One region of the Desulfovectis peckii genome, then DNA from elsewhere that is predicted to be linked to it. Evidence: riboswitches for the same ligand, from Rfam matches in the RefSeq annotation. Region 1 holds a riboswitch; the other holds the start of a gene.

Region 1 (11,942 bases):
GAATAAAAATAGGCGGGTGATAAAAGTGCCAATTGAATTAAATGAAACTAACTTTGAAGAAGAGGTATTAAAATCTGACGTGCCGGTGCTGGTTGACTTTTGGGCTAATTGGTGCGGGCCATGCCGTAGCATTGCTCCGATATTAGAACAGTTAGCCGAAGAATACGCCGGTAAAGTAAAAATCTGTAAAGTTAACGTCGACTTTAACCAAGCACTGGCTAAGCAGTATCAAGTAATGAGTATTCCTAACCTAGTATTCTTTAAGGACGGCAAAAAAGTGGAACAAATTGTTGGCTTTACTCCCAAACCGGAAATCGCTAAACGACTTGATGCTTTGCTTTAAAAATTAGGTCAAGCTTGAAGGTATTTCAAGCTTGACCTTTTTATTTTGTGCATTACATTTATTTTTATTGAAATAATATCAGCAGGAGGTGATTGAAATTGGAAATCGGGCAAAATTGGCACCGCTGGAAAAACGTATTGGGCGCAGCAACCCAACTTGCCGAGCGCATTGGCATATCGGATGAAACCATTGAAGATACTGCCACTAAAATCGGCAATTTCTTAGCCAATACATTTGACCCGGCCAATGACGAACAGCGACTGCTGAAAGAACTGTGGGAAAACGCCACAGAAAAAGAAAAACACGAGCTTGCTTCCATGATCACTAAAATGAGTCAGCGCGACCGCTGAGCAAAACAAAGAACCGTCAGACTGTGTGAAAACCTCATAAAATCCACAAAACCATGGCACCTTCTGGTAGAATGATAAATAAAGGGAGGTGCCATTATGGCATATATAAAGGGAGAAGATCGCAACCAACTTACATTGTTTCCCAATAGTATTGATGAATATATAAGTGACGATAATCCGGTACGAGTAATAGAGGCTTTTGTAGAAAGCCTTGATATGATAGAGTTAGGCTTCACACACGCCCAAACCCATTCAATCGGTAGACCCCCTTATGACCCGCGGGATCTGCTCAAACTTTACCTTTATGGTTATCTAAATGGTATTCGCTCTTCACGCAAGTTAGAAGCTGAAGCCCATAGAAATCTGGAAGTAATCTGGCTGCTCTCCAATCTTAAGCCCGATTTTAAAACCATAGCTGACTTTAGAAAAGATAACAAGAAAGCTCTTCAAAAAGTCTTTAAGCAGTTCAACCTTCTCTGCAGAGAATGGGAATTATTCGGCCAAAACGTAGTAGCTATCGATGGTTCCAAATTCAGAGCAAGCAATTCCAAAAAAAATAATTACAATAAAAAGAAACTAAATAGACTGCTCAAACACATAGATCAAAAGATAAACGACTACCTAAATGAGCTGGACAAAGGGGACCGGTGTGAAGAAGATACCCACAAACCTACCGCTGAAGAAATTGCCCAGCGTATAAGAGAACTCAAAGAGCGCAAAGAAGATTATGAAAAGAAACTGCAGACTATTGAACAAACTGATGTTACAGAAATATCTACAGTTGACCCAGACGCCAGACAAATGTCAGTCAATAACAACGGTACAAACATCTGCTACAATGTCCAAACTGCCGTTGATGGAAAGCACTCCATGATAGTAGATTACGATGTCATAAACAATCCCACGGATCATGGACAGTTAAGCCAAATGGCTAAACGGGCTCAAGAAATACTAAATAAAAGGGAACTACATATTCTGGCCGATAAAGGATATTATTCTGCAGCAGAATTAAAGGAATGTGAAAAAGCCGGATTAAAAACCTACGTGGCTAAGCAAAAATTCTCCAATGCAACGGAAGATACAGATTTCTATGCAGACAAATTTACTTATGATAAGGAACATGATTATTACATATGCCCTGCCGGGCAAACTTTGCTACCTGCCGGTTATCGTAAATCTAAAGGGAAAACAATCGGGCGAAATTATCGAAACTACAATGCTTGCCAAGCTTGCAAACTTAAGGACCGCTGTACTAAATCAGTACGTGGAAGAACGATAACCCGACATATTGACCAAGACCTTCTTGATAAAGTAGACCAACGAACACGTGAGAACAAAGAACTATATTTAAAAAGGCAAATGATAGTTGAACATCCCTTTGGTACTATCAAGGGTATCTGGGGTTTTGGTCACTTTATTACGCGCGGCCTGGAATCTGTAAAAACAGAGTCAGGTCTAGCTTTTCTTGCCTACAATTTGAAAAGAGCAATAAATATCCTGGGTGTTAAGGAATTTGTAAGGAGGTTACAGGAAGCATAGAGGAGGTTACCTCCTTTGGTTTCATTTTAATTACCAAAATCCGGGAATAATGAACGGCAGTGTGAATTTATAAGCAAAAACATGCTCGTTATTTACACAGTCTGCCGTCCCCTGTTTCGGAGGGCTGTTCTCAAATTTCGCCTATACAAGATTGCTTCTTTTTAAAATCTGCAAAATATCTGCCTCATTTGGCCGACGGGGGCATTTAACGATGTTTTTACTCTGCAGTGTTTGTTGTGCATATAATTTTTGTTCTTCGTCAGAGAGTTTAATATCCACCTTCTGCATTAATTTGTTTAACAGCGAACCCAATGCGGCAATATCATTACAACCAAATGCTTTTACAATCTGCTCAACCCGCTGCGGGCTGCCTTCAGCCATAAACTCTAAAGAAGCCTGCAATAACACCCCGTTAGCCAAACCGTGCGGCAACCCTTTATAATAAGTTAACGGATACCCCAAAGAGTGAATAAAATTAGTGCCGGTTTGAGCAATAACGACTCCGGCCAGCATTGAAGCGTAAAGCAACTTTTCCCGCTCATTGAGGGTAATATTTTCGGCATCAATATTTTGCAGCACCGAACCGATAATGGCAATACTCTCTAAAGCCAGCAAATCAGAATATATTGAAGCCGTGGTATTAATAAAGCCCTCAATGCTGTGAGCCAAGGCGTCTATCGCCGTGTTAACGGTTACTTCCCACGGCAGGTTTATCGTATAGCGGGCATCCATCAAGGCCAGTGCCGGGAACAAATCATCGCCGCCAATAGACCTTTTGGTTTTTGCCCAAGGTACGGTAAGCACCGCATAAGGGGTAACTTCACTGCCCGTTCCTGCGGTGGTAGGCACGGCCACAACCGGCAGCGGGCGGTTTGTCCACTTGCGGGCCATTAAATCTTCTTCACTGAGATCATTCACCGCTAATATGGCAATGGCCTTAGCGGCATCCATCGGTGAACCGCCGCCGATACCAATGACAAACTGCGCACCCCAATCTTTAGCTAACTGCGCTCCCTGATAAACAGTAGCTAAACTTGGGTTTTGCTCTACCCGATCAAACAGCCGGTAACTTATGCCTTCTTTTGTTAAAGCATTTTGCACATCCTTTAAAGACCCATTTCTTTTGGCTGAACTGCCGCCGGTAACAATTAACGCCTTCTTACCCAAAGAAGACAACTGATTACTGTGTTCATTAATGCAGCCGCTGCCAAAAAAAATCTTGGTTGGACATCGAAATTTAAATTGCAATCAAACCCCTCCTTATATAAAAACAGCACCGATACTATTTTATACCAACAAAACACAAATGCAACGACCGGCTCTTATTGGGCAATTGTAGGGGCAAATATACGACAACACCCCCGCTTACAAAAAGCACAGCGAATAAACCCAATAGTTTCTACCTAAATAACAATGTTAAATCAAAAAGCTTATTGTCGATAAATCAAATAATATTAGATTATACGGTAAATACCATCAAATTTTTTCGATAATTATATTCAGAAAATTACAAGCAATTAGGAGGATTTTCCTAATAGATGTAGAATTTAAGGCATATCTGGAAAAACAAAGCAAAAGGTAGCACTATTAAGTGGCCAAAGCAAGAAAACCGCATATTTTTTTACCTAACCCGTAATTTATTTTTTATTATTACGGTTTTTTTCCACTATAAGGTAATGAAAAAGTAAACAACTTTCTTTTCAGCAACGGGGTGATTTTTTGGCAATTCAAGATACATTTCAAGCAACCGAAAAACAGCAAAGATGTATTTGCAACAAATTACTGTGTGTAATTAAAGAAGATACTATCGAAATTAAGTGTAATAAATGTAAACGAATGATGCAAATAAAAACTAAAGGTATAGAAAGTGTAGAAGTAAAATAAAACCGGCACAAAAAAGAACAAATTAACAAAAAGTAAAGCCCAAAGAGGCAATACGAGTGTGCAAATGCAAAAAATGCGTACGCACTTGTATTGCCTTTTTTAATGAAAATTTAAGGAGGTGCAAGTTAGTTATTAAACCCAATTTACTGTCCGGTAACAAGCATCAAGCAACCGAAAAACAACAAAGATGTTCTTGCAACAAACTGTTGTGTGTGATTAAAGAAGATACCATCGAAATTAAGTGCAATAAATGTAAGCGGATAATGCAAATAAAAACCAAAGGCATAGAAAGCGTAGAAGTAAAGTAAGACTGGTACAAAAAACAAGTTAATAACCAAAAAGTAAAGCCCAAAGAGGCAATACAAGTGTGTGCAAATGCAAGAAAAATTGCAAATGCACTTGTATTGCCTTTTTTAATAAAAGACTTTAAAGAAGTGACAAATTAACCTATTAAACCCAATCTACAATTGTTTTAATCATTTTATTTAAAAAGTCTGAGGGAGGGAGAAAGTTGAAAGCAAAGCTTAAAGTATCGATTGCCTTAATGCTTGCAGTGTGTATGCTTTTAACTTTTGCCGGGCCTAGCTTTGCCCAGCCAACTGATATTCAAGGGCACTGGGCAGAAAGCCAAATAAACAAGTGGGTAAACCAAGGCTTGGCTAAAGGCTACACTGACGGAACATTTAAACCCAATAACAGTATAACCAGAGCAGAGTTTATTACCTTAGTAAACCGTGCTTTAGGTTATACCGAAACGGCGGAAATTAACTTTAGTGATGTTTCACCAACTGATTGGTATGCCGGTGAAATTGCCAAAGCTAAAGCCGCCGGCTATGTCTCAGGTTACCAGGACGGTACAATAAAACCCAATAGCCAAATTAGCAGGCAAGAAGTGGCCTCAATGTTGGCCAGAATCTTAAAGCTGGAAGCAGATAACCCGAATATAGTAAACAGCTTTAAAGACGCGCAAGCCATACCGCAGTGGAGCAAAGGCTCAATTGCCGCGGTAGTTGAAAAAGGCTATATGGGCGGCTACCCTGACCAAACCTTTAAAGCAACCAGATCAATTACCCGGGCGGAAGCAATTGTTACCTTAGACCGGGCAGTTCAGCCAAGTGCAGTTCAACCTGTAGAACCGGCTGAAATTAACTACGATAAAGCCGGCACCTACGGACCGGCAAGCGGTACTGAAACTATCGAAGGTGACGTTACCATTAGTGCTTCTGGTGTTACCTTACAAAACCTAGTTATTACCGGTGACTTACTCTTAGCTGAAAGTATAGGCGATGGGGACGTAACCCTGAAAAACATTACTGTTAAAGGTGAAACCATTATTAAAGGCGGCGGCAAAAACAGTGTCGAGTTAGTTGACTGTGATCTGCCGAGTATCACTGTTGATAAAGACGGGGTAAGAATAGTTGCCAAAGGCAAAACCTCAGTAAAAATAGTTAAACTGGAATCTGGGGCAACCTTGGTAGAACTAAGCATTAGCGGCCCCGGCTTTGAAAATGTAACCGTTACCCAAGAGGTACCGAAAGATGCAAAAATCTCACTCTCCGGTGACTTTACAAACATAGAAGTAGCAGCTGCTGAGGTAAAAGTTTCCTTAGAAAAAGGCAGCATTAAAGACCTAACCGTTACCAAAGACGCTGAAGACGCAGAAATTAATCTGGCTAAAAACACCAAAGTAGAAGAAATGACCATAGACGCCAAGATAACCATCAAAGGTAAAGGTGAAATTGACACCGCCAATGTAAATGCTGATGGTGTAAAATCAGAAATTGAGCCGAAAGAAACACAAGGCAAGGAAATTAGTGAAGAAAGAAGAACCACCGGCGGTGGCGGTGGTGGCGGTGGTGGTGACAGTGATAGTGATAGTAAGGTTGAGGTAACTGCTATTAAAGTGACAGGTGTTGCTAATGTCGGAGAAACATTGACGGCTGAAGTAACGCCATCTGGAGCAAAGGTTAATTATCAGTGGATGAGTAGCGGCAGTAAAGATGGCACATACACCAACATTAAAGGAGCAACAAATAAGACTTATACGCTTACTGAGGCCGATGCAGGTAAATGGATTAAAGTAAAAGCAACAGGAACAGGCAACTATAAAGGAACGGTAGAAAGTAAGCCGGTGGGGCCGGTAAAAGAATTTAACGTAATCTCTAATATCTTGGAAGCCGAATTTGAAGTAACTAAGTAATTTGGCCCAACTATTTATGACAATATAATGCCATAAATAACAATGAGCAATAAGCGCGGACATGCACCCAACTTAAGTCCACAGAGGCAAATGAAGGGGATGCCCGAGTAATTCGGGTATTCCCTTTTTGCGTTACTAACTACAACAGGCAATAAATATATGTTGGGAAAGGGGTGAAGTTGAAAAAACAGAGGTGTTTAAGTAAAAGATGTTGGTTAGTTGTTGAGAATTAAAAAAGGCAAAACCTGTCGAAAGGCGAGAACGCAAAGCTAAAGAGCCTTTCGGAAACTAATGGCAGCTTGGTTGCCAACTAATTGAGAAGATCAAAGTGAACAGGGAGGTTATAAAGTGAAGAAGAGAATTTCAATAGTATTTGCACTTACTTTAGCATTTTTGCTGGTAATGACATCAGCGGCAATGGCAGAAACCGGACTCCCCGATGGAGTTAATGGAAAGGTAATTTCTAATGTGCTAGAAGGTTCAATTACTGTAGGTGAAGAACCAAGTGAAGAAAAAGAAGTAGCTAATATAGACGAGTTAAAGACAGCGCTAACAGATGATAATGTAAAGACAATCAATATTACAGGTGATATTTCAAGTATTACCGAAACAATATTAGTAGACAGATCAGTAACAATTAAAGGTAATAACAAAACTTTGTCATTCACGGATGCTTTAAATGAAGGAGCTAACGGAAAAAGAAACGGGTTACTTGTTACAGCAGACGGTGTGACAATTGAAAACTTAAATATTAAAATGACAGCAGAAACAGGGTGGCAAGGTGTTTACGGCATCCAAGTATATGGAGCAACTAATGTAACTATTAATGGTTACACAGGTAGCGGCGGAGACGCAGCTTTGCTGGTTAACGGTTCAACAGTAACCTTAAACGGAACTATCAATGTAAGCGACAACGAATTTGGTGGTATTGAAGTATCTGGTGATACATTAGGAATAGGTAATTTATCATTGGATGTAAATAATGCAACTATAGAAAACACTTCAGAAGCTCCTGGCAAGCCAACAATCTGGGAAGATAAAGTAAGTGGACATGTTAAAGGAATAGATGAGTATCACCCCATTAGAGTTTTAAAATATGATAATGATGGAAATCCAACACAATCACAAGTACAATACTACAAGGACAAAGCAAATTCACAATTTATTGAGTTAAAATGGGTAGAAAAACCTGATAGTACTACTGATAGTACTTTTGAGGTTTCAGTAAGTGCAAAAAATAATGTTGCTGGTGTAGCAATTCCAAACGTTCTCTATATTATAGATGTACAAGGTGGTAACTTTGAAGCCGTTGAGCTTGTAAATGGTGAGGAAAAACAGAAGCTTGGCGAAGGTGATGGTTACTGGTATTGGGGCAATCTAAATGGTGGATTTACCTTTGATTTTAGAGAAGCAACAACAACTTTCAAGGTAACTGCTGAAGAAAATGGTAAATACAATGTTAAGATTTATGCTGTACAGCTAGAAAAATAAAATCTTCATCGAGGGAAATCCCTAATTAATCGTAACAACGAAAGAAACTGAAAGAAAGAAAGGTCACCTAAATGCAGGTGACCTTTCACTTTATGGCACACCTGCCACGGGGACGTTCCTTATGGCAGGTGAACTGCCATAAGGAAAGCCCCATGAGGCTCTTTTTTTATACCATCTTCTTCCATGCTATAATGTTAACATATTGAGTTTTTAGTTTTGAAGCTTTTTATAAAGCCAAACTCTACAACAACTTTGGAGGTAATTTCATGATTTCTCATCTGCAGGCAATGCAAATAGAAGTCAGCGCAGTGTGCAATCTAAAGTGTACTTTTTGCCCTACCACTTACATAAAATCGGCTCGGGAACCCCGGTTTTTCCCGCTCGAACTTTATAAAGATTTAATTCCATATTTCCCTAATACCAACTGGGTTTATTTGCAGGGCTGGGGCGAGCCTTTTCTGCACCCGGACCTGTGGACTATGGTTGCCTTGGCGAAAAAAACCGGGGCCAAGGTGGGGCTAACCACCAACGGCAGCTATTTTGATGATCAAAATCTGGCCCGGCTTTTTGAAGGGGGCGCCTCTGGCCTGGATCTGGTTTCCATTTCCATTGCCGGTGCCACACCCGAAACGCACAACAAGATACGGGTGGGCTCGGATTTAAAGGCCATATTTGCGGCCGTGCGGGATCTCATTGAGGCTAAGAAGCAACATAAAAGTGTGTTACCCATCGTTAAGTTTTCATACATGCTGACTAAGCAATCAATTGCCGAACTGCCTGCCGCAGTGGCTGCCGCGGCTAATTTGGGTGTAGATGAGCTTTACACCACAAATCTGGATTATGTTTTTGACGCCCGGGCAGATCAGAGCAAAGTGTTTGCCTACCAGGAAGAACCGGACCCAGCCCATTTGAAATATATATCTGAAGCGGAGAAAGTGGCGCGGGATAGGGGGTTCCCCTTTCGCAGTTATCCGTTGCATATAAAAACTGAACTTGCGGTTTGCGATTTAAACCCCAATGAATTTGTTTATATCACCGCCAACGGCGATGTGACCCCCTGTACCTACTTGGGTCTGCCAAATAACCCGCGCTACTTTAAAGGAAAGGCCACTGATGTTCCTAAAAAGGTTTTTGGCAATCTCGCGGAGGCTTCCTTTGAAGAGATCTGGAAGCGGGATGACTATGTTCGCTTCCGCGAACCCTTTGCTGCCCGCAAGGCCGCCTACGATGCCATGCTCTCTAACTGGCTGTATCACATCTCCGACTTCACCAAAACCAGATTTGCCGAGCGCAAATACCGGGATGCCCTAAAGAATAACCCGGTTTCCCCGGAATGCGCCACCTGTTATAAACTATATGGTGCCTAGACCGGCCACGGGGACGTTCCTTTTGGCTGGTGGTTTTCTGCCAAAAGGAGCGTCTCCATGGAGCCCATGGGTGCCGGTTTGACGCTTACAACAACGTCTTTGAAGGTGTTTAACATCCCTCATCTGCAGACTTCACAAATAAAAGTCAGCACGGTATGTATTACGATGTGTATTTTTTGCCCTACCACCTGTATTAAACCACAACCAACCCTCATTGTGCGATCGCTAAATGAAGGAACGAGCCCTAAACACCCCGTGGCAAGTGCCCATAGCGGCTTGATAAATAACTTACAAAAAATACATATAATTAGAAGGGTTTTCCTTATAGTTGAAGAATTTAGATAATATTGACATTGGAAAAACAAGTCATTGCATCATTTTTAAGAAGATTTAGATAATTTACAATCTCTGTAGATGTTTGTTTTACGGCTTTTACTGATTTAGGTAATGACAAAATATTGATTACATAATAACTTTCTTCCAAGACCGGGTGATTTTTTGGTACTTGCCAATGAGAGCGGAGTTTTTGGTGTTGTTATTCTTTGCTTTAAGATGCTTTATATAAGTGAAGAAAGAGCTGGAAAGGGATTACCCTCAGCACCCCTTGGGAGAAATCAAGCTCTTTAAAGGCAATGGTTTGTTTTTTTACCGGAATTGGGGGTTATTTCTGAACGCTCTTTAGCTATCTGCTGAAGGTCATGTATTAGCACTTGGTGTAAGGGTGCTTTTTTCTTGCCTACGTTGTGTCAAAGCAAAACGATTTTTCTCTAAAAACCAGTTATTTTGTTGAAAAAAGTTTATTATATCTCAGAATAAAAATAGGCAATAGCAGGTTGGAATTGCATATCAGCTTGGAATGTGCTTTATCATTGTATAATCAATACCGGCGCTGGCCGGCTATTGGGGGATTACAAATGAAAGGCAAAAAAAATACTTCTCTAAAGCACCGGATATTTAATGTGGTTTTTCTGGTAGGTATTTTTATGTCATTTTCATGTAGTTTAATTAATTATCTTTTGGATTTTGGAACAGTAGAAACATTAATAACCTTAACTTGTGGCGTTATTACTGTAGGGTTATATATAGCCTTCAAAATCAGCAAGAATTATGAGCTACTGTCATTGATAGTAGTTATTTTGTTAAGTTTTGTTTTTTTTTCCAACCATATGGCTCGTTACCGGGGGGACTTACGCCAGCATTCCATATTATATAATTATAAATGCCGGGATAATTGCCTTATTGCTTGATGGATTAAAGAGAAAAGTAATCTTTTTCCTTTTCGCTTTAGTTGTTGGTGTTTTAATAATTGTTGAGTATCATAGGCCTGATTTAGTGACAGTATATGATTCCCAGTTAGTTAGATATATAGATTTATCTTTTGGCTTGTTTATTTGTTTGATTTCTATCGTAGTTTTAATTGCTGTTCTTATAGATAGCTATATAGAGGAGCTCGAAAAATCTGAGCAATACCTGGCCGCCCTTGAGGAAAAAAATAAAGAGATAGAAGCTAAAAACAGGATGTTGGAAAAAAGAAATGCTGAGTATATGCAGGCTAAAGAAAGAGCGGAAGAATTGAATAGGCTGTTGTATGAAGAAAAACAAAAGCTGCAAAAGCTGTCAATAACAGATTATTTAACAGGAGCTTTTAATCAAAGGTTTATTACTTCTCGCTTAAAGGAAGAGATTGAGGCGTCGCGTAAAAAACAGAAAAAACTGACTGTTGCCATGGTAGATATTGATAACTTTAAAATTATAAATGATACCTACGGGCACTTGTATGGAGATTATGTCATAAAGAGGGTAGTTAAGACAATAAAAAGTAACCTGAGGAAAAATGACATAATAGGGCGTTATGGAGGCGATGAGTTTTTAATTATTTTGCCTGACACCGACAAGGAAGAAGGACACGCCATGATGGAGCGTGTGCGCCAAAAGATACTGGAGTTGGAATGGGAAAGTGATTTAGTAGTAACGATTAGCGGTGGTGTTATAGAAGTAGATAGTGACGAGTCAACCGGTTTATTAAAGAAGGTTGATCGGCTATTATATAGAGCTAAACATAAAAACAAAAACCTGATAGAAAAAGAGGCCAGCGGTTAGTGGAGGTGCCTACAGCCATGGGGACGGTTCTTTTGACCGGTTGCAGTGCTTCGAAAGTGCAGCTTATCATTCGAACTGGATCGTTTTACTTAATTGATTTAACCCATACTAACCATAGCAAGGAACTATAACCTGCCTCGTAGGGAAGCAGCGATTTAGTGCTTTCTCACGGGGCGCTTTCTTTTTCTTGGCATCATGAGTTAAATTTTTCTTGTAAAAAAATTGATGCGAGATTATAATCTAATTAACCAATTAGTTAAATTAACCAAATGGTTAAGTTGGGTGGCGTGCAGGGAGTGAAGCTAATATATAAAAAACCATCAGTAGAAAAATATTTTAGTAACTTTGCTCTAATGAGTACGAAATTAGGGAAAGATTTAACCAGAACTATCAAGAAGCGATGTGATCAATTAGAGGCGGCAGCTAATTTTAGCATATATCTAAGTACCGGGCTTGGAAAACCTCACTCATTAAGCGGAAATCTAAAGGGCTGTTATGGGATTAGTATTAGCGGTAACATTAGGCTTATTGTTAGGCCGGATGCAGAAAGCTTAGATCCTGCTTCTTTAACGAAATGTGATTCAGTAATCATAGAGGGGGTGATGGATTATCATGGTCAAAAACAAGAATGGCTTATCCCGTGAATTTATTATTCACCCTGGAGAAAC
Region 2 (11,942 bases), 330 kb from region 1:
CGTGGGGTCAGTTCCATTCAATCACCCCTCAAGTAAATGTGACATACTAATTTATATTTGATATAACTTAAAAAATCCCTCCTTTTTAAAAAATTTTTTCTTATTGTATACTGTATTTTTTTATTAAGGGGCTTTAAGCTACAATTTTTGAAAAATCAGCCACTAATTTCATCTTTTGGGCCAGCTTATAGAGTAACGCTAAGCGATTGTTGCGCACTTGTTCGTCATCAACCATTACCATTACCTGTTCAAAAAATCGGTTAATTGGTCCTAATAGGCTGACTATTTCTTTTAAAACAGCGGCATAATCCTTTTGCTGCATATATTGATCCGCCGCGGCACTAAAAGTGTTATACTTTTGGTACAATTCTTTTTCCGCCGCTTCCATAAGCAGCTCTTCTTTAATCTCGCCGCCGGCAAAGTTTTTAGCTAAATTGTTGGCCCGGTTAAATACCGTCAATAAGTCGTCAAATTCGGGATGAGTGCGAAATTCCGTTAAAGCCTGACCGCGATACCAAGCATCGGCAATGTGATCAAAACCTGCCGCCAGCACGGCATCAATGGTATCGTAAGAAAGACCGCGCTCGCTGAATATCCCTTTAATCCGCTGTTTGAAAAATTCCAGCAGTTCTTTAATTAGTGCCGACTGACTTAATTTTAATTCTACGCTGCCGTGATAGCCGTTATACGCGGCAGTGATAATTTGGGTTAAAGAAACCGGCAGTTCAGCATTTAAAATTATATTGCTGATACCTAAGGCCTGCCTTCTCAAGGCGTAAGGATCTTGAGAACCGGAAGGCTTAATGCCGATAGCAAAACAGCCCACAATACTGTCTAACTTATCGGCGATACTTAAAAGCCTGCCGGGTAGCGTTTGCGGCAGTTCATCGTCGGCAAAGCGGGGCAAATAATGTTCGTAAATTGCCTGCGCCACTGCGGGATTTTCACCGTTCCTTAAGGCATACTCCCGCCCCATAATACCCTGCAGTTCGGGAAATTCATATACCATATTGGTAACTAAGTCTGCCTTGGCCAGTTTAGCTGCCCGGTTGATCACCCCTCTTTGCTCGGCATGGGCGTTTAATTCTTCAGCTAAATACCCGGCCAGTTTAGCAACCCGCTCTGCCTTTTCATAAACGGTGCCCAGGGATTCTAGCCAAACCACTTTCTTTAAACCGTCAACTTTGTCGGCCAGCGGTGTTTTTAAATCTTCCTCGAAGAAAAACTTAGCATCCGCCAGGCGCGCGGAAAGCACTTTTTCATTGCCGGATGTCACGATATCCAAATGCCGGTCGGTGCCGTTGCGTACGGCAATAAACTTAGGCATCAGGCGGCCCTGATCGTCCAGTACCGGAAAATACCGCTGGTGCTCACGCATCGGTGTCACGATTACTTCAGCGGGCAGTTCTAAATATTCCTCGGCAAAGCTGCCCATTAAAGCTGTTGGGTACTCCACTAAATTAGTCACTTCTGTCAACAACTTTTCATCGTATTCCACCTTACCGCCCACTGTTGCCGCTAAGTCCTGCACTTGCTGCCAAATTACCTGCCGGCGCTTTTCAACGTCCACCATTACATAGCCCTGTTCCACCACGGCAAAGTAATCTTCCGCACTGGCTACTTTAAGGGGCCCGTCACTTAGGAAGCGGTGACCGTAAGTAAAGCGATTGCTGGCCTGATCCGCAACCGTAAAAGGCACAACATCACTGCCAAACAAAGCCAGTATCCAGCGGATTGGCCGGGCAAAGCGAAAATCAAGGTTGCCCCACTTCATCGGCTTGGGAAAGTACAAGCCGGATACCAGCTGCGGGGCCGCCTCTGCCAGCACCTTTTCTGCCGGACGGCCCTCTTCTTTGATCACTGCATACATGTAATCTACATTCTTTATTTGGCGGGTAACCAAGTCTTCTACCGCCACCCCCTGCCCGCGGGCAAAACCCAGCACCGCTTTAGTGGGATTGCCGTCAGCATCAAAGGCCACTTTTTTTGCCGGCCCTTTTACTTCTTTTACCAGTGGTGCCTGTTTTTCATCCATCTGCCGCACATACAGCACCAAGCGGCGGGGGGTGCCGTAAGTGTTGATCTCTTGATAGTTTAAACGCAATTCTTGCAAGCTTTTAGCGGCCAGCTCTTTCAGTTGTTTTAGCGCCGGATTAATAAACCGCGCCGGTATCTCCTCGGTGCCTATTTCCAATACAAAGTCTTTAGCCATGTTATTTTGCCTCCTTCTTCAGCAAGGGATAGCCTAATTTTTCGCGCTGTTCAACATAAACATGAGCACATTTTCTGGCTAAATTGCGCACGCGGCCGATGTAAGCGGTGCGCTCAGAAACACTGATCGCGCCGCGGGCATCAAGCAGGTTAAAAGTATGGGAGCACTTTAATACATAATCATATGCAGGCAAGACCAAACCTTTTTCGAGAATCTTCAAAGCCTCTTTCTCATACATGTCAAACAATTTAAAAAGCATTTCTGTATCGGCAACTTCAAAATTGTAAACCGAGTGTTCTACTTCCCCCTGATGGTGCACGTCACGGTACTTAACACCGTCTACCCACTCAATGTCAAAAACATTGTTTACCCCTTGAATAAACATCGCTAAACGTTCCAAGCCATATGTGATCTCAGCGGAAACCGGCTTGCAGTCAATGCCGCCGCACTGTTGAAAATAGGTAAATTGGGTTATTTCCATGCCATCCAGCCAAACTTCCCAGCCCAGTCCCCAGGCGCCCAGTGTGGGAGACTCCCAGTTATCTTCCACAAAGCGGACGTCATGTTGCGCCGGGTCAATGCCGATAGCGCGCAAACTGTCCAGATAGATTTCAATAACGTCATCCGGCGACGGCTTTAGGATCACCTGGTATTGATAGTAATGCTGCAGCCGGTTGGGGTTTTCTCCATATCTGCCGTCAGTGGGGCGGCGGGACGGTTCCACATAAGCCACCCGCCAAGGTTCCGGACCCAAGGCCCTTAAAAAGGTAGCCGGGTTCATCGTGCCGGCACCCTTTTCGATATCATAGGGTTGTTGAATAATACATTTTTGTTCAGACCAAAAGTTATTTAAAATTTGAATCAATTGTTGAAAATTCATTTGCGTTTGCCTCCTTAACATATTCGCAGTCCCTTTTCTACCGGACGTTCAGGTTGCAACAGCACAACCGAACCGTCCTTTTGCATTGCGCCCAGCACCAACACCTCAGACATAAACCGGGCTATCTGCCGGGGCGGAAAATTGACCACGGCCACTACTTGGCGGTTTAACAAATCATCCTTGGAATACAGGTCGGTTATTTGCGCACTGGATTTTTTCACCCCTACTTCGGCACCGAAATCTATCCACAGCTTATAAGCCGGTTTGCGTGCCTCCGGGAAGTCTTCAACCTTAATCACCGTGCCCACCCGAATATCCACTTGAAAAAAATGTTCAACCGTAACCTGAGACATTTCCTTTCCTCCTTTATACCTTATATACAACAAAAACCCCTCGCCCCGGCATAATGCCAGGGACGAGAGGTTCCTCCCGCGGTTCCACCCTGATTGGCCTTAAAATTACAAGGCCCACTTTATAATTGCAGGTTTTACTCACCGCTGCCGTTTGTTGAAAAACAAAGGCTTCGGCTTTCCTCCTGCGGCTTGGGAATCCCTTTCGTAACAGTTGTTTTACCGGGCTCACACCGTCCCCGACTCGCTGAAAAAACAGCTCTGCACTACTTTTTCCCGCATCGCCATTCAATATGTAGTTATATAGAAAGAATTTTAGCAAAATCAGCAGTCAATTGTCAACATTTTACTGATAATAGCGGTAGTCAAAAGCATCTTGTGCCGAAAGCCTTTCCGGCCGCTTAACTTCTATTGTATAGTTATTTACCATGGCGGCAACGGCACCTACCGCCCCCAGTACCGCCAGTTCAGTGCTGTACAAGGCCCCCAACAGCCCCATTACCCCAACGGTGGCCGGAAATTCGCAAACTGTGCGTCCGTCCTTTTTGATTTCAATGCGCGTACTTTGCCCTTTGCCAAACAGGTGGCGCACCTGCCCGGCCATATCTTTGCTGCGATGGCGAATTTTTTCGTGCAGGTGAAGGTTGCGCTCTTCCAACTGCACCAAGGCCTGTACAACATCTCCCCCTGCTTCTTCCAGAGCATTGCGCGCCTCTTTATAACTGACACCAAGACGGGCCCGAATAATATCGATTTTTTCTAACTCGCTGGTCATAAGTTTTACACCTCCTGTAAACTATTAATATTTACCCCCAAAATGAGCACTTTTATGCAGTACTTCCAGGAAATCCAGCGCTTTGGCCCGCCTTTCTAAGTGATGTTTTGCCAAATTATGCAAAAGCCGCTTTACTTCCTGATATGTGGCCTGCGGGGGGGTCAGCCGGGTTAGCCCACCGGGCTTGGTGACGATAAGCTGTTTTAACAAGTCTAAGCTTTGCGGAGTTAAAAAATAAAGCTTTGTATCCACAGACCGGCAGTGATCACAAAGCAGCCCGCCTTGACTGAGGCTAAAACTTATTTTACCGCTAATTGCCGCACCGCAATTAACACAACAGTTTAGCTCCGGCAAGTAACCCAACAAGCCCAGCATTTTTATTTCAAACCCGCTGACCAATATTTCGGCCGCCGCTAAATCCGTTTCCGGTTGATTAAGCCACTTTAAACCGGTTAACAGCAAAATAAAAAGGGGTTCATTGGGTTCGTTTTCTGCATTTAACCCATCTACCAGTTCACAAAGATAAGAAGCCCAGGCGAGCTTCTCTAAATTTTGGCGCAAGTGGTCAAAATAAGTGATGCTTTCCGCTTGCGTAACGGAATCCAACTCTTTCCCTTTATATAAAAGCAGCTGAGAATGACACAAGGGCTGTACCGCACCGCGCTTGCGGCTTTTTGCTTTGCTCACCCCATGAGCCACTACCCGCTGTTTGCCCCGCTCCCGGGAAAAAATTGTAATGATCTTATCTGCCTCGCGCATTGTTTTCGCCCGCAAAATAATCGCTTCTACCTTATATGCCCTCAATTTCGCACCTCATTAAGTTTGAAATGCTATAAAAAATATTCAACAAAACCGATTTGTTTCCTTGCATTATAATTTCTTTCCCTGCGGGAAAAATACCATTGAAAACAATAACGGGAGGTTATAACCAATGGAGTTAAACTTTGCAACGGAAATTAAGTTGGGTGTTACCAAAGGCACTGCAGTGGAACAAGACGTTAAAGAGAACTTTAACGGTGAAAACTGGGAAGTGGGCTGGTATCTGGCCGCAGCCCGGCAAGCACAAAGGGAAGGTTATCCGGAAATAGGTGAATATTTAATTAGAGTGGCTTGGGAAGAAGCCATGCATGCCGCCCGCTTTGCCGAACTAAACGGAGAAATTTCCGCCAGCACTAAAGAAAACCTGCAAAATGCCATTAAAGGCGAACAAAAATCCAATCAGATGAAACGGGAATCCGCTGTAAAAGCAAAACAAGAAAATATTGATGAAGCCCATGATTTCTTTGATGAAGCGGCCAAAGATGAAGCCAGACATGCCCGGGGATTAAAAGGCCTATTAGAACGCTATTTTTCATAGTTAAAGGGGCGCGGTTAAAGCGCCTCTTTAACTATGTGAGCATGGTGCTAATGATTACCACTTATTATAGTGAACCCGTTCTTCGTTATAGCGGTTGGCCGGCTCTTTTTTCTCCGCCGGATAGCCCAGCGGAACCAGTGAGAACGGGATAATTTCTTCCGGTATCCCCAACAGCCTGCGAAAAGCTATTACCCGCTCTTCAGTGGGATAAACCCCACACCATACCGCACCCAAACCTTTGGCATGGGCAGCCAGCAACATATTTTCGGTAGCAGCTGAACAATCCTGTACCCAATAACCTTTATATCTTTCCAAGCCCGGATCACCGCAAACCAAAACGGCAACTGACGCTTTTTTTACCATCTGAGCGTATTGATGAAATTTGGGTATTTCATCGAGAATTGCCCGCTCTTTAATTACTATAAAATGCCAAGGCTGCTCATTGCCGGCAGACGGGGCGGCCATGGCCGCTGTTAAAATTTCTTTGATCAGCTCATCGGATACCGGCTGAGAAGTGTATTGGCGAATACTGCGCCGCGAAAGAATGATATCCATATATTTCATTCCCCCTTCTGTATTTACATATTTTAATATTTTCTTCCCGGATCCTGCTAGATATACGCGAAAAAAAGCGCGGCACGTACTCACACATGACAAAACGCCACTTTAAGTGGCGTTATATTCCGTCCCGGCTTACGGCAAAGTTAGATACGCCCGCCTATCCCACCGCCTTGGGCGAGCAACGGGTAATATTTATTTAGCATGTTTGTTATCTGGCGGCGGCCGGAAAGGGGGTGATTTTGCGCTTTCAGGTTTTTTACCGGCAATTTGTGCAGGCTCAGCGGTAAGATCGGAATTGCAGTAAGGACACAACCAGCGGTTCTCTTTTACCGCGCTGTATGAATTTCCGCCGCATTGTATACATTTTTTTACATACATAGGGAAAGCCCTCGCTTTTAAATTTACATATATTGTAAATTTGTTATTCTAATTTTAACCTTCTTTAGGGCTTTATACTTGCTACGATAGAAACATTTCCGCCGGTACGATTGGATAATAATTAACGGTACTAAAGTAGTAGATTAAAACTAATCGCATAAACCACATGAATAAAAGCAGGGGGTTACCCTGCTTTTAAATATCTTTGGTTTGCCCTTCATTTGACTGCCAAGTTGTGGCTGGCTGTGCTGCTTGTACCGCTTCGTTTTTGGCCTTCGGCTTAACTTTTTTCTGCTTTTGCTCTTTTAGCTGCCGGTTAACGTACTCTTTTAAGTCAAAAAGATATGTATTTTGCTCGACGGTAACGTAAAACTTTGAGATGTCTTTATAATCCTCACTAAATTTGTACATAATCGGCTGGCCAAGCTCATCGGAAATTCTCACTAAGTCTTCAAAAGAGTAAACCTTATAGAAATCATCATGTGCCATGCCGGCATCCCTTTCTAAAGCAACCAGCCGGCTGCCGTGCTTTTTAAAGATTTGATCCAGCTGCTTGGCATAGAGATCCTTTTGGGTTGCATTGGTAAAGAAAATTAAGTAAATTAAAGCAATGATACCTCCGGCCAAGCCAACGCCATAAGCGGCCACTTTGCTTTTATTTATCGGCTGCCGGACTTTTTGCGTTTTCTCCAACGCACCGGGCTGGTTAATTTCATTTTTGGCTATTTCAAAATAGCTTGTCCCCAGGGGAATGATTATTGCGGGTGCCGCTTTTTCTTCAATCACGCCGTGTTCGGTTTCTGCCTTAAGGTTCACACGCATGATCACGGACAATCTTGATTGAGTATTGATCTTGGTGCTTTCTGCCAATGCACTGATAAAGTTATTATAATCTTCCAGTTTAACGGAAACATTTTTACTGACGGAAAACTCTTGACCCTGCATATTAAAGCTTGTTTTCGGCAAATAAACAGTTTCCTTCTTCCAAATGGTCTTTGTTTGCTCCTTTTCCTGCCTGCCGGTGTATCCTTCCATTACCGCCACGATCTCATAGTCTCCTTATAATGTTTTCCGGCCGCTCACCGGTAAATTGATAATTAAAGGAAGCCCGGATTTGATCAACGGTGGCGGTGATATAGGTTTCTCCTTCCCCCATGCTTGGTTGGCTGTAAAGCATGTTAGGTTTTAGCAGCACTTGGTAGTTAGCGGTACCGGCATTTTGGTAATTGTAGAGGGCAACTTTCTCCTCTTGATAAACCGGCTGCCCAACCTGAATATATATTAAATAGGCCATTAGTCCGGTGAAAACAAGCGCCAGAAACATCAACGGTATTTTAAAACTTTTATTTAGCGCAATACGCATGGTAAGTAACACTCCTCAAGATTTTATGCGTATTACTATTCTACATTTATAAATAATTTTCTCCGTTGACAATAATAACCTTTAAATAAAAATAACCCCTTAAACAGCCGGCTTTAACCGCTGTTAAAAGGGTTAAATAATTTAAATGAGCTTATCTTTCAGCCGGCTTAGTCAATTTTATCTTTGCTGTTTATAATTTTAATGGCCGCCTTTTATGCTGTAAGCATGCCAAAGTGTAGTTATCGGTAAATTATCCGGGTAATTCACGGTGCTTTTAAGTCGTTATTTAAATACTACTTTCGTACCGTCGGTAAGCGGACTCAACCCCTGAGCTATCACGCCCCAGCAAACCAAAAAAGAGCAGGCAATAAACCTACTCGATAAAAAATTAATATTAAAATTCTATTTCCTCGCCCTAAGAGCGTTGATAAATACAAAAAACCGGCCTCAATACAAAGGCCGGTTGCACCACTAACTCTGCACGTCCCAGGTGCCCAAATAAAGAACGCGCTTCATTGTTTCCTTCACCAATATGAGTTTAGTATTTTGCCTAATTATATAACAACACCTGGGTCTTCGTGTGTAAAAATTTGTAAGTTAAAATGCAATTATTTGTTAGATTATTAGTAATACTTTTTGTTATGTTTACAAATTTTCACATTTTTTTACGGTATGAATTTTTATCAATAGGTTAGGTCTCCTAAATCGTCGTCTCCGGTATGTTCGTCATGATAGCCCGCCAACCTGCAGATAATGGCAAAGGTTTCTGCCCGAGTGAGCATGTTATTCGGTTTATCTTATCAGGGTAAATACTTTAAGTCCACATAGCCGTCTTTTGACAGCTTAATCGGTGAAGCCAGTTCAGCCCCATTAATTAAGTCGTCAAAAGTGCCGCTAAAAAGTTCACCGTTTACCACACCTTTTAGCGGATCGTTATAGCTTATCACCAGTTCCATGCTTGTTAGGTATTGTTTTCCGGCACCTTCAACGACAGAAAGTTTTTGGCCCCCTTTAGACAGTTCTGCATTCATACCTAATTTGGCAATTTTTATTGTTTCGCCACGATTATTTATCAGCCGTAAAATGCCTTCTTCCCGATATCCGGGATACCATAAACTGCCGCTGTTAAAAATATTTCCCTCTACAATATTACCGTCTCTGGCAATCGTTGCCGTTGCGGTAGGTAACTTTTCGTCAGTGGCAAAACTGGAAGATATCAATAAAATACCGAAAAAAAGCACCGCCATAAACACAAGCCCGGTCATTAACACTTTAGAACGATAACCCCTCAATAATCCACCCCCTTTCTATGGCCAATAAAACACAAAAACCCGCTCTTTTTACAGAACGGGTCGGTTGCACCACTCACTCCGTGCGCTTCAGGTGCCCAAATTAGAAGCGCACTTCATTGCCTCCCACATTTTACTTTTTACCAGCATTATATAAAACAAAAGCTAACATTTATGTAAAAACCTGTAATAGAAGTAAAAATTTTTATCCTGTTTTTACCTGTTAATTTACCTCTTTTTGACAGCAAAATACCGGCTTTTGCTTTAAGTTAAAACAACTTATCCTCCGCTAAGTCCCGAAAGCCATGAAAAAACCCTGCCAAAAAGGCAGGGTTAATTTTACAATTTTTTACAACAAAAACAAGGTGGCCATGCCAAAGTAAATCACCATACTGGTAATGTCCATCAGGGTAGCGATAAAGGGTCCGGAAGCCAGGGCCGGATCCACCCCGATGCGGCTAATGAGCACCGGTACCAAGCTGCCTAAAGCAGTGGCAGCAATGATCGAAAGGGTCATGGACAATCCCACAACCAGGCCCAAGGTAGGTGATGACTGCCATAAGTACGCCATCATCGACAATACCGAACCGCAAACAAAGCCAATCAGCAAGCCAACTTGCGTTTCTTTCCACACTACGCTGAAAATCTTGTTTTTATTAATTTCTCCGGTGGCCAGACCTCTTACTACCACAGCCAATGACTGGGTAGCGGCGTTGCCCGGCCCGCCGGCCATCGCAGTAATAAAAAAGGCCAGCGCAGTCATGTGTTCTAAAGTCGCTGAAAAACCGTTGATCACATTGCCGGCAATTAATTCGCCAAATAATAAGCCAATTAGCCAAGGTAGCCTTCTGCCCGCCCTGACCCAAAAGCTGCTTTCCATGTCTTGGCCTTCTGCTTCCATGCTGGCCGTCAAGCGCATAACGTCTTCATTTGCTTCTTCTTCAATGACGTCCATCACGTCGTCAAAGGTGATAATGCCCAATAAAAGCATGTCGTCATTTACCACCGGCACGGCCAGAAAATCGTATTTGGACATCAAGCGGGCTACCTCTTCCTGGTCGGTGCGGACGTTCACACTGGTTACGTTGGTTTGCATGATGTTTTCAATCAGCTCATCGGGTGGGGCAATAATTAACTCCCGCAGTGAAATTACCCCAACAAGCTGCTCGTCATCATTAGTCACGTACACATAGTAGACAGTTTCCGCATCAGGAGCAATTTTGCGCAACCTTTCAATGGCTTGATTGATGGTCATGTCTTTGCGCACGTCCACATATTCGATAGCCATCAGACCGCCGGCTGTGTCTTTTTCATAGCTCAACAGATCGCGGATATCCTCCGCCTCTGCCGCTTTCATTAGTCCCAACAGCTTATTTTTTTGATCTTCCGGCAAATCGCCTAGCAGGTCGGCAGCATCATCGGTAAACATTTTGCCTAAAATTTCCGCCGTGCGCTTTGGGCCCAGGCCGGCTAATAACTGGGGTAATTCTTCCCGGTCAAGGCTAAATAATATCTCTGCTGCCTTGCTGTGTTCAAGCACCCGCAGCACCTTTATGCGCTGGGGCAGCGGCAGTTCAGGAAAAAACTCTGCAATATCCGCCGCATGAATTCCCTCTAGGCACCGGCTTAGTTTGGCGGCAGAGTTTTCAGAGAGACAATCCAAAACTTGTTTTCTGGTGTCTCGAAATTCCGGTCGCATGTGGGCTCACTCCTCTCTGATGAGACGCCCACACTGCTGCCAGACAAACAAGTTTAATTACATATTTATGTAGCGTTTAAGCGGCAAGTGTAGACGCCTCGTATTTAGTTGTAATAATTTGTTTTCGAACCTGCACGGGTCCGCGTCCATTAACACAACACCGCCTTTGGCAATAAAATAAAAGCCTTTTATAAGCAAAGGCTTTTTTAAAAAGTCTTCCATGGGTAGGTTAACAGCTTCACCCAAAGATGTCAATATAAAATTGCTGATTGGATAAACATCAATCCTCAGTGTAGCCAAATCTGCGGAATTGATCCGGCCGGTTGCGCCAGTCTTTTTTTACTTTTACCCATAACTCTAAGTAAACTTTACTGCCCAGTAAATTTTCAATTTCTTTTCTGGCCAGTGTACCGATTTTCTTCAGCATTGCTCCGCCCTTGCCGATGAGAATCGCCTTTTGTGACTCCCTTTCAGTATAAATGCTGGCAAAGACGGCTACCAAATTATCTGATCTTTTTTCCAGTTCGTCGATAACAACTGTTACGGAATGGGGTATTTCTTCACTGGTAAGGTGCAGTACCTTTTCGCGAATTATTTCCGCCATAATAAAAGTTTCCGGTCGGTCGGTAACTACTCCCGGCGGGTAATACTGCGGGCCTTCCGGCAGATATTTCAACAGTACTTCTACCAGCCGCTCGGTGTTTTCACCGGTTAAGGCCGAAAGGGGCACAATTTCGGCAAAATCGTAAACTTCACTGTACTGCTGAATCCGCGGCAGCAATTCTGTTTTAGGTATTAAGTCAATTTTATTCAGCACCAAAATTACCGGTGTTTTTAACCCCTGCATTTGTTCCAATATGTAAAGGTCTCCGCGGCCCGGAGGGTGGGTTGCTTCCGTTTGAAAAATTACAATATCTACTTCTTTTAATGTGCCAAGGGCTAATTCAACTAAGTGTTCACCAAGTCGATGTTTAGGTTTATGAATGCCCGGTGTGTCCAAAAACACCACTTGTGCGTCGTTTAATGTCAGTACGGAATGAATTTTGTGTCTGGTGGTCTGCGCCTTATCCGACATAAT

The links. Region 1 has a riboswitch for cyclic di-GMP ahead of ACZ5NG_RS03035 (pectate lyase-like adhesive domain-containing protein). Riboswitches for the same ligand answer to the same signal wherever they lie in the genome.
Region 2: it holds a riboswitch for cyclic di-GMP, as region 1 does, so the genes downstream of both, ACZ5NG_RS01415 (hypothetical protein) here and ACZ5NG_RS03035 (pectate lyase-like adhesive domain-containing protein) in region 1, are expected to answer to the same signal.

The regions. Positions count from the first base shown of each region.
Region 1 is NZ_AP042409.1:610,456-622,397, forward strand. Features, by position in the region: gene trxA (thioredoxin) at 26-343, shown strand; gene ACZ5NG_RS03010 (DUF3243 family protein) at 442-693, shown strand; gene ACZ5NG_RS03015 (IS1182 family transposase) at 790-2,232, shown strand; gene ACZ5NG_RS03020 (iron-containing alcohol dehydrogenase family protein) at 2,374-3,480, opposite strand; gene ACZ5NG_RS03025 (hypothetical protein) at 4,173-4,424, shown strand; gene ACZ5NG_RS03030 (S-layer homology domain-containing protein) at 4,628-6,316, shown strand; cyclic di-GMP riboswitch class I at 6,544-6,627, shown strand; gene ACZ5NG_RS03035 (pectate lyase-like adhesive domain-containing protein) at 6,665-7,807, shown strand; gene ACZ5NG_RS03040 (radical SAM/SPASM domain-containing protein) at 8,074-9,174, shown strand; gene ACZ5NG_RS03045 (hypothetical protein) at 10,089-10,421, shown strand; gene ACZ5NG_RS03050 (GGDEF domain-containing protein) at 10,414-11,274, shown strand; gene ACZ5NG_RS03055 (hypothetical protein) at 11,571-11,918, shown strand; gene ACZ5NG_RS03060 (HigA family addiction module antitoxin) at 11,887-11,942, shown strand, end outside.
Region 2 is NZ_AP042409.1:280,928-292,869, reverse strand. Features, by position in the region: gene ACZ5NG_RS01465 (helix-turn-helix transcriptional regulator) at 1-17, opposite strand, end outside; gene glyS (glycine--tRNA ligase subunit beta) at 134-2,212, opposite strand; gene glyQ (glycine--tRNA ligase subunit alpha) at 2,214-3,092, opposite strand; gene ACZ5NG_RS01450 (tRNA-binding protein) at 3,107-3,445, opposite strand; gene ACZ5NG_RS01445 (DUF4342 domain-containing protein) at 3,789-4,217, opposite strand; gene recO (DNA repair protein RecO) at 4,242-5,021, opposite strand; gene ACZ5NG_RS01435 (ferritin-like domain-containing protein) at 5,149-5,574, shown strand; gene ACZ5NG_RS01430 (nitroreductase family protein) at 5,629-6,129, opposite strand; gene ACZ5NG_RS01425 (DUF5305 domain-containing protein) at 6,709-7,548, opposite strand; gene ACZ5NG_RS01420 (hypothetical protein) at 7,562-7,876, opposite strand; cyclic di-GMP riboswitch class II at 8,325-8,408, opposite strand; gene ACZ5NG_RS01415 (hypothetical protein) at 8,677-9,168, opposite strand; cyclic di-GMP riboswitch class II at 9,218-9,301, opposite strand; gene mgtE (magnesium transporter) at 9,515-10,864, opposite strand; gene era (GTPase Era) at 11,145-11,942, opposite strand, start outside.